4 regions of the Clostridium saccharoperbutylacetonicum N1-4(HMT) genome follow, and region 2 is predicted to be linked to each of the others. Evidence: riboswitches for the same ligand, from Rfam matches in the RefSeq annotation. Region 2 holds a riboswitch; each other region holds the start of a gene.
What was found. A riboswitch is a leader RNA that binds a small molecule or an ion and turns the genes downstream of it on or off. The one in region 2 is predicted to bind S-adenosylmethionine.
Positions count from the first base shown of each region.

Region 1: another riboswitch for S-adenosylmethionine. It lies ahead of CSPA_RS09460 (pyridoxal phosphate-dependent aminotransferase); the one in region 2 lies ahead of CSPA_RS24780 (methionine ABC transporter ATP-binding protein).
Region 3: another riboswitch for S-adenosylmethionine. It lies ahead of CSPA_RS01455 (trans-sulfuration enzyme family protein); the one in region 2 lies ahead of CSPA_RS24780 (methionine ABC transporter ATP-binding protein).
Region 4: another riboswitch for S-adenosylmethionine. It lies ahead of metK (methionine adenosyltransferase); the one in region 2 lies ahead of CSPA_RS24780 (methionine ABC transporter ATP-binding protein).

Region 1 covers NC_020291.1:2,134,406-2,137,552, forward strand. The annotation lists gene CSPA_RS09445 (hypothetical protein) at 1-63, shown strand, start outside; gene CSPA_RS09450 (RidA family protein) at 116-502, shown strand; gene CSPA_RS09455 (DUF4829 domain-containing protein) at 747-938, shown strand; SAM riboswitch class I at 1,411-1,521, shown strand; partial or broken gene CSPA_RS09460 (pyridoxal phosphate-dependent aminotransferase) at 1,703-2,871, shown strand; gene CSPA_RS09465 (MetQ/NlpA family ABC transporter substrate-binding protein) at 2,946-3,147, shown strand, end outside.
Region 2 covers NC_020291.1:5,631,901-5,635,047, forward strand. The annotation lists gene CSPA_RS24775 (methionine ABC transporter permease) at 1-573, opposite strand, end outside; gene CSPA_RS24780 (methionine ABC transporter ATP-binding protein) at 573-1,544, opposite strand; SAM riboswitch class I at 1,682-1,798, opposite strand; gene CSPA_RS24785 (bifunctional metallophosphatase/5'-nucleotidase) at 2,030-3,147, opposite strand, start outside.
Region 3 covers NC_020291.1:301,572-304,718, forward strand. The annotation lists gene CSPA_RS01450 (acid phosphatase) at 1-1,150, shown strand, start outside; SAM riboswitch class I at 1,243-1,356, shown strand; gene CSPA_RS01455 (trans-sulfuration enzyme family protein) at 1,510-2,667, shown strand; gene CSPA_RS01460 (trans-sulfuration enzyme family protein) at 2,786-3,147, shown strand, end outside.
Region 4 covers NC_020291.1:700,054-703,200, reverse strand. The annotation lists gene recD2 (SF1B family DNA helicase RecD2) at 1-246, opposite strand, end outside; gene metK (methionine adenosyltransferase) at 484-1,659, opposite strand; SAM riboswitch class I at 1,774-1,873, opposite strand; tRNA gene CSPA_RS03140 (tRNA-Tyr) at 2,004-2,088, opposite strand; tRNA gene CSPA_RS03135 (tRNA-Thr) at 2,136-2,210, opposite strand; tRNA gene CSPA_RS03130 (tRNA-Val) at 2,332-2,407, opposite strand; tRNA gene CSPA_RS03125 (tRNA-Tyr) at 2,414-2,498, opposite strand; tRNA gene CSPA_RS03120 (tRNA-Thr) at 2,546-2,620, opposite strand; tRNA gene CSPA_RS03115 (tRNA-Val) at 2,749-2,824, opposite strand; tRNA gene CSPA_RS03110 (tRNA-Tyr) at 2,831-2,915, opposite strand; gene CSPA_RS03105 (hypothetical protein) at 3,077-3,147, opposite strand, start outside.

The sequences.
Region 1 (3,147 bases), 3.0 Mb from region 2:
GAAGCGCGTTTAGAATCTCTTTTTGAGAAAATGACTAAAAAAGAAATGAGTATTAATAGATAATTTTGTTATAACTAATTATATTAAAAGTACAGAGAAGGTGAAAAGGAAAGAAATGAAAAAAGAAATATTAAACTTGCCTAATGTGAAACAACCTGATTACCCATATAATCAAGTGGTAAAAGCTGGGAATACTTTATATTTATCAGGCCAAGTATCATGTGATTTACAAAGTGGACAATTTATATTGGGAAATATTGAGATTCAAACAAAAAATGCATTAGAAAATATAAAATATTTACTTGAAAACTCAAATTCTTCAATGAATAATATCTTAAAAGTTGTAGTATATATGAAAAATATTTTTGAAGTTGATAAAATGAATGAAATTTATAAAATGTATTTCAAAAAAAATGAATTACCAACAAGAGTAGCAATTCAAACTACATTTCCAAATAAAAATATAGAAATTGAACTAGAAGTAGTTGCTTTAACAAATTAAAATATTATAGGGGCTGTCGCATTAGCGTATTAAAATCCGTTAACGACAGCTCTTTTCTGGTTTATAAACAAGTTGGAAAAACTGATAATGTTGTAGTGAGTATTGGAGCAACTGACAAGTTCAGTGAGAATGAATTAAATGATGCAGTGAATTGCGTAAAGAAAAGTTTTAAAAGTTATAATGGAGCTACTCTGACAAAATTATGGTATGATAAAAAAAATCAGATCAATTTATTGAGGGGTATTTGAAAAATGGGAGAGGTTCAGTGAATGGTGTTAAAACTGAAAATGTAATTGTTTTGCTATCAAATTTTGATGTAGATTCTTCAGGTGGGGATGGAAGTTTAAATCCAAATTCAACTTATGATAATTATAATTGGATATTAATAAGAGACAGTAAAACGGATAGTTGGAAAGTTGATGATCGTGGATATTAAAAAAGAAAATAACTAAATACATTGTATACATAATTACAAGAAGTTCACAATTTTCTATAATGCCTGAATTAATAAAAAAGTTGTCACATGCTTGACATAAATATTATGTATTATAAATATATAAAGTAGTTAAAACATTATTTACCCCTTATTAAATATAAATATCCAATATGCAGAATGATCTATTCACCCTAGTAGATCATTCTTTTTAGTTAGTTTTAATAGGGTTTATTTATTAGAAATTTTAGATAATTATGCGCCATATCAATTTTTTATATACAAGGTCTATGAACCAAGTAATATGGCTTTTAACCCAAATTATAATGGCTATTAGCCAGATTTGTGATGTTAAAATACCGTGTATGCTAGTAATTATAAATACTAGCATAACCTTAATGTTTATGCATAAAATGTATTGACAATTTAATAAGCTGAATATATACTAAACTTATAAGAAATGAAGGAATTGAATAACTTATCAAGAGTGGTGGAGGGACTGGCCCTATGAAACCCAGCAACCGATCAAGTAATGATTTACGATGACGTGGTGCTAATTCCAACAGCGTTAGCTGAAAGATAAGAGAGAAAATTTTTATGCAAAGATGCACTAGAGATTAATCTCTAGTGCTCTATTTCTATATAATAAGTTTTTAATTTATCTTTGTACTGCTATTGTATCTAAGATAGAGATTTTTATATAAAAATATATGAGTATTTTGATAAGAATTATAAGCTTATAATTTAAATATATTGGGGGTATAAATATGTCAAAATTAAGTAATAGATTAGATTGGTTTTCTGAATCTATAATAAGAAAAATGACTAGAATAGCTAATAAATATGGAGCAATAAATCTTTCACAAGGTTTCCCGGATTTTGATCCACCTAAAGAGATACTTAATCAATTAAAAGAAGTTTCAGAAAAAGGTCCACATCAGTATTCGGTGACTTGGGGAGCACAAAATTTTAGAGAAAAGCTAGCATTAAAGCAAGAGAGATTTATGGGAATTAAAATAAATCCAGATGAAAATGTGTTAGTAACCTGTGGAAGTACTGAAGCTATGATTTGTGCGATGATGAGTGTTTGTAATCCGGGAGATAAAGTAATTGTTTTTTCGCCATTTTATGAAAATTATACAGCAGATACAATTTTATCTGGATCTCAGCCTATCTATGTTGAATTAAAGCCGCCAGCTTTTAACTTTGATAAAGAGGAATTGAAAAATGCATTTAAGCAAAATCCAAAAGCACTTATTCTTTGCAATCCGTCAAATCCTACAGGCAAAGTATTTACCGAAGAAGAGCTGCTATATATAGGAAGCCTTGCAAAAGAATATGATACTTTTGTAATTACTGATGAGGTTTATGAGCATATAATTTTTAAGCCTCATAAACACACTTATTTAGCAGCTTTAGATGGAATGTTTGAAAGAACAATTTCATGCAGTTCATTATCAAAAACATATTCAATTACAGGATGGAGACTTGGATATATTATTGCAAGCAAAGAGGTAATAGAAAATTGTAAAAAAGTTCATGATTTCTTAACTGTAGGAGCAGCAGCACCTCTTCAAGAGGCAGCAATTAAAGGCTTGGAATTTGATGATGAATATTATGAAGAATTGAGTAAAATTTATAGAAAAAAAAAGAAAAAAATTATTTTTTGGATGGATTAGACGAAATAGGGCTTAAGTATTACGAGCCTCAAGGTGCATACTATGTAATGGTTGATATATCTGAATTTGGATATGATGATGATTATGAATTCTGTAAATGGTTAGCTAAAGAAATTGGAGTAGCAGCAGTACCAGGTTCAAGTTTTTTCAAAGAAAAAGTAAATAGTTATATAAGATTTCATTTTGCAAAGAAAGAAGAAACCTTAAAAGAAGCTCTTAAGAGACTTGAAAAACTTAGGGAATATAGAAATAACTAAATTAATTAAAGCAAGATAAAGTTAAAAGCATTAGCAATAAATACAAAAACAATAAATTTTGGAGGGAATAAAAGATGAAGATTTTAAAGAAATTAGCAGCACTAGTGATTATAGGAACAATAGGAGCAAGCTTGGTTGCCTGCGGAAGCAGTAAAGAAAGTGCAAAAACAGATAGTAAAGAAGTGGGGAATAAAAATATTGTAATTGGTGTATGCCCAGGACCTTATGGGGATATGGTCAAGGAGGCGTTAGCACCAGCCTTAAAAGCTAAAGGAT
Region 2 (3,147 bases):
AACAATACATGTTACTACCATATAATCTGTTTGGAATCTTTGATATCCATAGCTTATAGCTACTTGACCAAGTCCTCCACCACCAATTGTTCCTGCCATTGCAGAATACCCAACAATACTTATTATTGTAAGAGTAATTCCTGAGGCTATTGAAGGAATTGCTTCCTTAAGCATAACCTTAAAAATAATTTGAGTATTTGATGCTCCAAAAGACTTAGCTGCCTCAATTATTCCTTTATCAACTTCTCTAAGAGCTGATTCAATAATTCTTGCTACAAAAGGAGCTGCTGCAATTGTAAGTGGAACAATAGCTGCTTCTGTACCTATTGATTTACCAGCAATAAACCTAGTTAAAGGTATAATAGCTACCATGAGTATAATAACTGGGAAACTTCTTAATATGTTAATTATTAAATCTAAAACTGAATAAACAATTTTGTTAGGTTTTAATCCATCTTTTGCAGTAACCGTCAATATTATTGCAGGTATAAACCCTAAGATTAATGAACCAAGAGTTGATGCAAAAACCATTTCTAACGTCTCAATCAAAGCTTTTCCTATTACATCACTCATTATTCAATCACCTCCAATAGAATATCTTTATTTTTAAGGTATTCCATAACCTTATCTTTATCTTTTTCATTTATATTTATTACAAGCCCACCTAATACTTCACTTCTAAATTTTTCAAGTTTGCCCCAAACAATTGAAAAATCTATTTCCAATTCCCGTGCCATCTTTGTAATTAGTGCATTTTCTGAAGAATCACTTGGGAAAAATAATTTAATGTTAACTCCTTCGTTTGGCAATATTTCTTCATCTTCATCATCCTCACCCAAGAATTTCTTCAATGATTTTCCTGGTTTTAAGAATAAATCTTCTGCTCTTCCTTCAGCTTTTATTTTACCGCCATCTAATAATGCAACTTTTTCACAAATTTCCTTTATAACTTCCATTTGGTGAGTAACTACTACTATAGTTATTCCCAATTCTTTATTTATTTTAGAAAGTAATGCTAAAATGTCTTTTGTGATTTTCGGATCTAAAGCTGAAGTTGCTTCATCACAAAGTAATATTTTTGGATCTAGTGCTAATGCTCTTGCTATTGCTACTCTTTGCTTTTGCCCACCACTAAGCTCTGATGGTTTACTATCTTTTTTATCTTTTAAGCCAACTAAATCTAGTAATCTCGATACCTTGTCCATAATTTCATTCTTACTGTATCCCCAGACTTCCAGAGGAAGCGCAACATTATCAAATACATTTTTTCTTTGCATAAGATTGAAATTTTGAAAGATCATACCTAAATCTTTTCTAAACTCTCTAAGACTTTTACCTTCTAATGAAGAAACTTCTTTCCCCATTACATTTACTGATCCTCCATCATAAGATTCAAGTCCATTTATACATCTAAGCAAAGTTGATTTTCCTGCACCACTATGCCCTATTATTCCATATATTTCGCCTTCTTTAATATCTAATGTTACATCTTTTATAACTTGTGTTTGTCCATAATTTTTAACTACGTTTTTAATTTCTATCAAAACACATTTTCCTCCTTTGACTTTGTTTTGTTAGTATCCGGATAACTAAGGTATTTAAATCAACAAATATTTAAATACCTCAAAACAAAAGCGCCAGAGAATAAATCTCCAGCGCATAAACATCACTTAAATTTATCCTCTCATCTATCAGCTAAATTGCTGCTGGAATTAGCACCATATAAATATTGATTATAAACCAATATTTCGGTTGCCGGGTTTCAAAGGGCCAGTCCCTCCACCACTCTTGATAAGATATCAGATTATTTTATTTAGTTACTTATCTGATTATATAAGTATTCTTTCTTTTTGTCAACTTCTAAATAATAACCTTCAAATCATTTTAATCCATAGTATATTAATCGGATTAGTATTATTATAAACAATTTTCATTTCTATTGCAATATCTTATTAATATTTTTAAGTAATTAACAACAATAAAAGTGTCAGAAAAATCATTCTAACACTTTTATTTTAATAATAATATTTTAAGCTGCTTTTTGAATAAGATTACTTACTGCTCCAGATAAATTAACCATTCTTGGAACATCTTTATTAGTTATTGTATTGTTACCATTTCTGTTCTTATTATATTTACACCAATCAATTAGTGCATCTCTAACTACAACATGAGTATCATTTTTAACATCTAATCCACCATACTTTGTGAATGCAGTAAAGGAATCTCCACCTTGCGCTACGAAATCTGGAACTGCTACAGTTAACATCTCATTATCTTTAATTGTTCTTCCATTTTCTCTTGTAATATCTTTCACTCTTTGACCTGTTGGAAGTTTTGAATCATAAGTAAAATTAATACCAGATACTTGCAATCCCTTGCTATTATCTGCTACAGCCTGCTCTAAAACTTCTTTTATTTGAGCCTTTGTCATTTTTAATTTATAAAGTGTATTATCAAAAGGCATAAATTGCCACATTGTTCCTACTGTTATATTTCCTTGAGGTATGTCAATTCTAAGACCTCCATTATTTTGAAAGCCTACATCAGCTCTAACTGCATCTTTTGTAACATCAGATGCCCAATTTCCTAAAACTGATGACCCATATGGAGTATTGTTTAATTTTCTTGTTAATTCTTTATCTGTATTGTATCCAATAACTTCACTTGTAATTGGATCTATTAGTTTATTAGCATCATTTACAATTTTATCAACATTAATATCTGTTTGTTTTACAACAGCTTTATATCCTTTTTCATTATCTAAAGCTACGTAACTTGTATCAAGCTTTGGTGCTTCAAATGCAATTTTTTTATCACTAGTTATATTAAATTTAGCATCAATATATCCTTTACCATTAGATGCTCCAATATATACTGGAATTTTAGTAGTTGTAGCTATCGCTGCAGTTTTTGTATGACTATGTCCACCAAATACTGCATCTACATTTTGAAGCTTATTAGCCAAGTCAAATACTGGTCCTGTTGCATTATCCCCTTTATCTCCTTCATGAACTAATGCAATTGTTACATCTGCTAATTTATCTTTTTTAATTTGTGCTGCAACTGAATTAATTTCATTTGCAAGATCTTTGAATTCATAATCTTTTACATATTTAGGTGATACACTTGTTTCTGTTTCAAGTG
Region 3 (3,147 bases), 1.2 Mb from region 2:
AAAAGGAGCAGAAGTGCTATTAGAAACTCGTCTTCCATATCTTGATGTTAATCAAAGGCGCGATGTTTTATATACAACTGGTTTAGAATCTGGCTATCCATTATTAGACGATGCTGAAGGTTGGGGAAGGCTTAACCTCTTTGCAGCGGCAGATGGTTATGGAGCCTTTAATAGCAATATTACAGTGAACATGGAAGCATCAAAGGGTGGATTTAATGCTTCAGATAGATGGCGTAATGATATTTCAGGAAGTGGAACCTTAATAAAGCAAGGAACAGGAACTTTAAAATTAGGTGGAGATAATACTTATAGTGGTGGAACAGACATTCAAGGTGGTACTATTGAAGCAGATTCAGCTACAGCTTTTGGAGTAGGAAGTGTTTCAAATGAAAGTGGTACAGTTGTTGAAAATGTAGATGGATTAGTGAATATAAAAAATGACTATAATCAATCACAAAACAGTACACTTGAACTTTCTATTGGAAGCAAAGATGATGTGTTGGAGGTTGATGGTAATGCAACCTTCAATGGAAAGTTGAAGTTGGATTTTAGTAATAGTTATATACCTACAAGTGGTATGACTATAATAAAATTTAATAGTAATAACACAAATAGTAGATTTTCATCAATTGAAACAACTGGTTTACCAAGTAATTATGTAGTAAATCTTGTTTATGATAATAACTCTGTCAGATTATTAATAGGAACATCAGATTCTTCTTCAGGGTCACATCATAATTCACCAAGTAACCATACGAACGCAACTAACGATAATGTAAGCACTAACTCAGATAAAACTGCAACTGATAATGGTGTGACTAATAAAATTGCTACTGAAGGTAACACTGGATGGCAGCAAAAAAATGGACTTTGGTATAATTTGTCAAAAGAAGGAACAATAAATACTGGATGGCTTAAAGACACGGATGGCAAATGGTATTATTTAGATAAATCAGGAATGATGAAGACAGGCTGGGTTCAAAGTGGTGATGGAAACTGGTATTATTTAGATAAAACGGGGGCCATGCAGACAGGTTGGGTTAAGGATACGGATGGGAATTGGTATTATTTAAACCAATCAGGAACTATGGAGCATGATAAGTATATTGATGGATATTATGTTGGTTCTAATGGAGCGTGGGCAGAATAAATACACAAAATCGATAAATTTACTAATATTTATTGACATAAAATTTTTATTATGTATAATTAATAATAACAAATATATATTTGGATAAGTTAATCTTATTAAGAGTGGTGGAGGGACTGGCCCTTTGAAGCCCGGCAACCTGAAAGATTTATATAAATTTTTCGTTGGTGCTAAATCCTGCAAGATAATATCTTGAAAAATGAGAGGCATTAAGACTTAATGGAACTTATGGTTTATATAGTCACTTCTTGTTTTAGGAGTGGCTTTTTTTTATAACCTTCATCTATAAGATGAATTTATTCTTTAGCAGTAACAATAAATAAGTTTTAAGCAATATATAAATTTGAGGAGGCAAAAAAATGACAGTAAAAAAATCTTTTGAAACAATTGCAGTTAGTGGCATATCAGGTGGGGATGAAACTACAGGGGCAATAAGTTTTCCTATTTATCAAGCGGCTACCTTTAAGCATCATGGCTTAAATAATAGCACAGGTTATGACTATTCAAGAGCACAAAACCCAACAAGAGAAGAAGCAGAAAAAACCTTAGCAGTTTTAGAAGGTGGAAAATCAGCCATTGGTTTTTCATCAGGAGTGGCAGCAATAACAGCCTGTATACACTTATTTAAAACAGGGGATCATATACTTTTATCTGATGATTTATATGGAGGGACATATAGGTTATTTGATGAAACTTTTAAAGATTTTGGGTTAGAAGTAACCTTTGTTGATACAACAAGTACAAAAAATATATTGGAAGCAATAAAGGAAAACACAAAAGGTATTCTTATAGAAACTCCTTCGAATCCTATGATGAAGGTAACAGATATAAGAGCTACAGCAGAAATAGCTAAAAATAACAACTTACTACTTATTGTAGATAATACATTTTTAACACCATATTATCAAAAGCCATTAGAATTAGGTGCTGATATAGTAGTACATAGTGGAACAAAATTCTTAGGTGGACATCATGATTTACTAGCAGGTTTTATTGTTGCAAATGATGATAAAATATTGGAAAGATTGAGAAGAATTCATATGTCGACGGGAGCTACGTTATCACCTTTTGATGCCTGGCTTATTTTAAGAGGCTTAAAGACATTACACATAAGATTAGATAGATCACAGGAGAATTCAATAAAGATAGCTAAATTCTTAGAAAGTAGTCCTAATGTAGAAAAAGTTTATTATGTAGGGCTAGAAGCTTTTGAGGGATATGAATTGAATAAGCAGCAAGCAACAGGCTTTGGAGCAACACTTTCCTTCAGAGTTAAGGATAAAGAATTAATACCTAAAATTTTAGAGAGTGTTAAAGTAATAAGGTTTGCAGAAAGCTTAGGTGGGGTTGAAACTTTAATAACTTATCCATTCACGCAAACTCATTCAGAAATACCAGAAGAAATTAAGCAAAAATTAGGTGTTGATGAATATTTACTTAGACTGTCTGTTGGAATAGAAAATATAGATGACCTAATAAATGACTTAGACAAAGCGATTAATTCAATTAAGAGTTAGGAGTTATGAGTTTAAGGAGGAAAAGGCTGTGGCTTTTCTTGTAATATATTTTAAGAATTTGCAAAGCAAATTCAACATTAACAGTTAACTGTAAACTAAAAAGATTGGGGTGTAAATTATGAATTTTGGAACTAAATTAATACATGCAAGTGGAGATATTGATCCTACAACAGGATCTGTAAGTACTCCTATATATCAAACATCTACTTTTCATCAATTTGATATAGAGAATTTTGGAAAGTATGATTATGCTAGATCAGGAAATCCAACTAGAGATGTTGTAGAAAAACTAATAGCAGAACTTGAAGGTGGGGAATGTGGTTTTGCTTTTGCATCTGGGATGGCAGCAATTTGTTCTGTGCTCTCAATATTCTCAGCAGGAGATCATATTATAATTTGCGGAGATGTATACGGTGGAACATATAGGGCAACAACAAAATTGTTTTCTAGATTTAATATTGAGTTTACTTTTGTAGATGC
Region 4 (3,147 bases), 1.6 Mb from region 2:
ATATTTTTCTATCCCATCTAAAGAGGTTGGAAGAAGTTCTTCGTAATCTTGAATATTAAATTGATTTCCAAACTGTTTATGTACAGTATAATATCCTGTTAACTTCACATTTTGGCCTTCTTTTAAAAAAGGAACTGTTCCTACTGCGCTAATTAGATTATTATCACTTCTAATTTTACACACCACATATCCAGTATCTTCACTTTTAAAAACTATACTTTCAACAAAACCTTTTAGAACTTCCATAAAATCTCTCCAAATCTTTAATTTGTATTATTCAAAACACTAATAACAGACAATAACTTAGTTTAAAACCTTATTTGCATTTCTTAATTATACCATAAATATCAATATTTCAATCAATAATATACTTTCCTACTTTAAGTGAATAATTAATTATTCATGATTAATTTTTAGTCAACCATATCAAAAAGTAAAAAAGGCTACCTCTAGCACTCAGAGATAGCCTTCTTACTATATTTATTAAAGATATTTCTTTATTTCATCTACTTTGTTTAATTGTTCCCAAGGTAAGTTAAGATCATTTCTTCCAAAGTGACCATAAGCAGCTGTTTGCTTATAAATAGGTCTTCTTAAGTCAAGATCTCTGATTATAGCTCCTGGTCTTAAATCAAATACTTTTTCTACTATTTCAACAATTTTTTCTTCGCTTACTTTTCCTGTTCCAAAAGTTTCTACTTCTATTGAAACTGGTTTAGCAACACCAATAGCATATGCCACTTGAATTTCTAATTTGTCAGCAACACCTGCTGCTACTAAATTTTTTGCTACCCATCTTGCAGCATAAGCAGCTGATCTATCTACCTTTGTTGGATCTTTTCCTGAGAAAGCACCACCACCATGTCTTCCATATCCACCATATGTGTCTACTATTATTTTTCTTCCAGTCAATCCAGAATCACCTTGTGGTCCACCAACAACAAATCTTCCTGTTGGATTAATGAAATATCTAGTCTCAGAATCTAATAATTCAGCTGGAACAACTGCATCAATAACATATTTCTTAAGATCTTCTTGAATTTGTTCTAAAGAAATCTTTTCATCATGTTGAGTTGATATAACAATAGTATCAATTCTCTTTGGTTGATTATCTTCATATTCAACTGTAACTTGGGTCTTACCATCTGGTCTTAAATATTCTAATGTTTTATCTTTTCTTACTTCTGTAAGTCTTCTTGATAGCTTATGAGCCATATATATTGGAAGAGGCATATAGTCTTCTGTTTCATTAGTTGCAAAACCAAACATCATTCCTTGGTCTCCAGCTCCAACAGCTTCAACTTCATCCTTTTCACCTTTCTTAGATTCAAAAGCTTCGTCTACACCCATTGCAATATCAGCTGATTGTTCATCTATTGATGTAAGTACTGAACAAGTATCACAGTCAAAACCAAATTTGGCTCTATCATACCCTATTCCTCTTACTGTTTCTCTAACAACTTTTGGGATATCAACATAACAATTTGTTGTTATTTCTCCCATTACCATAACCATACCAGTAGTTGTACATGTTTCACAAGCAACTCTAGCATTTGGATCTTTTTCTAATATAGAATCCAAGATAGCGTCTGATATTTGATCACACATTTTATCTGGATGTCCTTCTGTAACTGATTCTGAAGTAAATAATCTTCTCATTTAACTCTCTCCTTAATTTTATTTTTTAATATTAGACTAGTATTTAAGTGTGCACAAACTTAAATATAAAAAAAAGCTCTTCGATAAGAAGAGCATGATTTCAACAATCACTTATTCTTATCTTGTAGAAATCATCCTACAGGAATTGGCACCTTATATAATACAGGTTGCCGGGTTTCATCGGGCCCTTTCCCTCCACCTCTCTTGATAAGAGTTTCTATTTAATTTTCATATATTATACTACCATAAAAGAAATTATTAGTCAATATTCGTAGATAAATTCTATATATAGAGAATAGAGAAATTTTATATAAAAAAAGAATAAACATAGTAGTTTATTCTTTTGGTGGAGGAAGATGGATTCGAACCATCGAAACGTAACGTAACAGATTTACAGTCTGCCCCCTTTGGCCACTCGGGAATTCCTCCATATTTAATTTTAATAATACAACTCAATTTTACTATAATTATATTATTGGAGCTGGCAATAGGAATCGAACCTACAACCTGCTGATTACAAGTCAGCTGCTCTACCGTTGAGCCATGCCAGCGTATTCAGTTAACAATTACAGTTCACAGTTGAGTCTATGGTTAACAGTTAAGCTTTTCAATTAAAAGCTAACAATTTGTGGTTTAAAATAACAATTGATTTAACAGCTATTATCTTTTAAATGGTGGGCACAACAGGGCTCGAACCTGTGACCCCCTGCTTGTAAGGCAGGTGCTCTCCCAGCTGAGCTATGCGCCCATTTATTGGTGGAGGAAGATGGATTCGAACCATCGAAACGAAACGTAACAGATTTACAGTCTGCCCCCTTTGGCCACTCGGGAATTCCTCCATATTTAATTTTAATAATACAACTCAATTTTACTATAATTATATTATTGGAGCTGGCAATAGGAATCGAACCTACAACCTGCTGATTACAAGTCAGCTGCTCTACCGTTGAGCCATGCCAGCATATTCAGTTTACAGTTAATAATTACAGTTCACAGTTGACTCTATAGTTAACAGTTAAGCTTTTCAATTAAAAGCTAACAATTTGTGGTTTAAAATAACAATTGATTTAACAGCTATTATCTTTTAAATGGTGGGCACAACAGGGCTCGAACCTGTGACCCCCTGCTTGTAAGGCAGGTGCTCTCCCAGCTGAGCTATGCGCCCATTTATTGGTGGAGGAAGATGGATTCGAACCATCGAAACGAAACGTAACAGATTTACAGTCTGCCCCCTTTGGCCACTCGGGAATTCCTCCTTATTCTGTTTTCACAGCAGTTGCTTGACAATCAATCAACAATGACTAGTATATCTGCAAATTGTATTTATTTCAACTCTTATAATCATGCATTTGCAGAAATTAAGCCCAACTTACTCCATATTTCTGCAATATACTTCATTTTAATATACTAATCTAAATTATTTTTTCTTTTTAATTATTTTATTTATATTATCAATATCTATATACTTAGAACTTATCTCTTCTATCT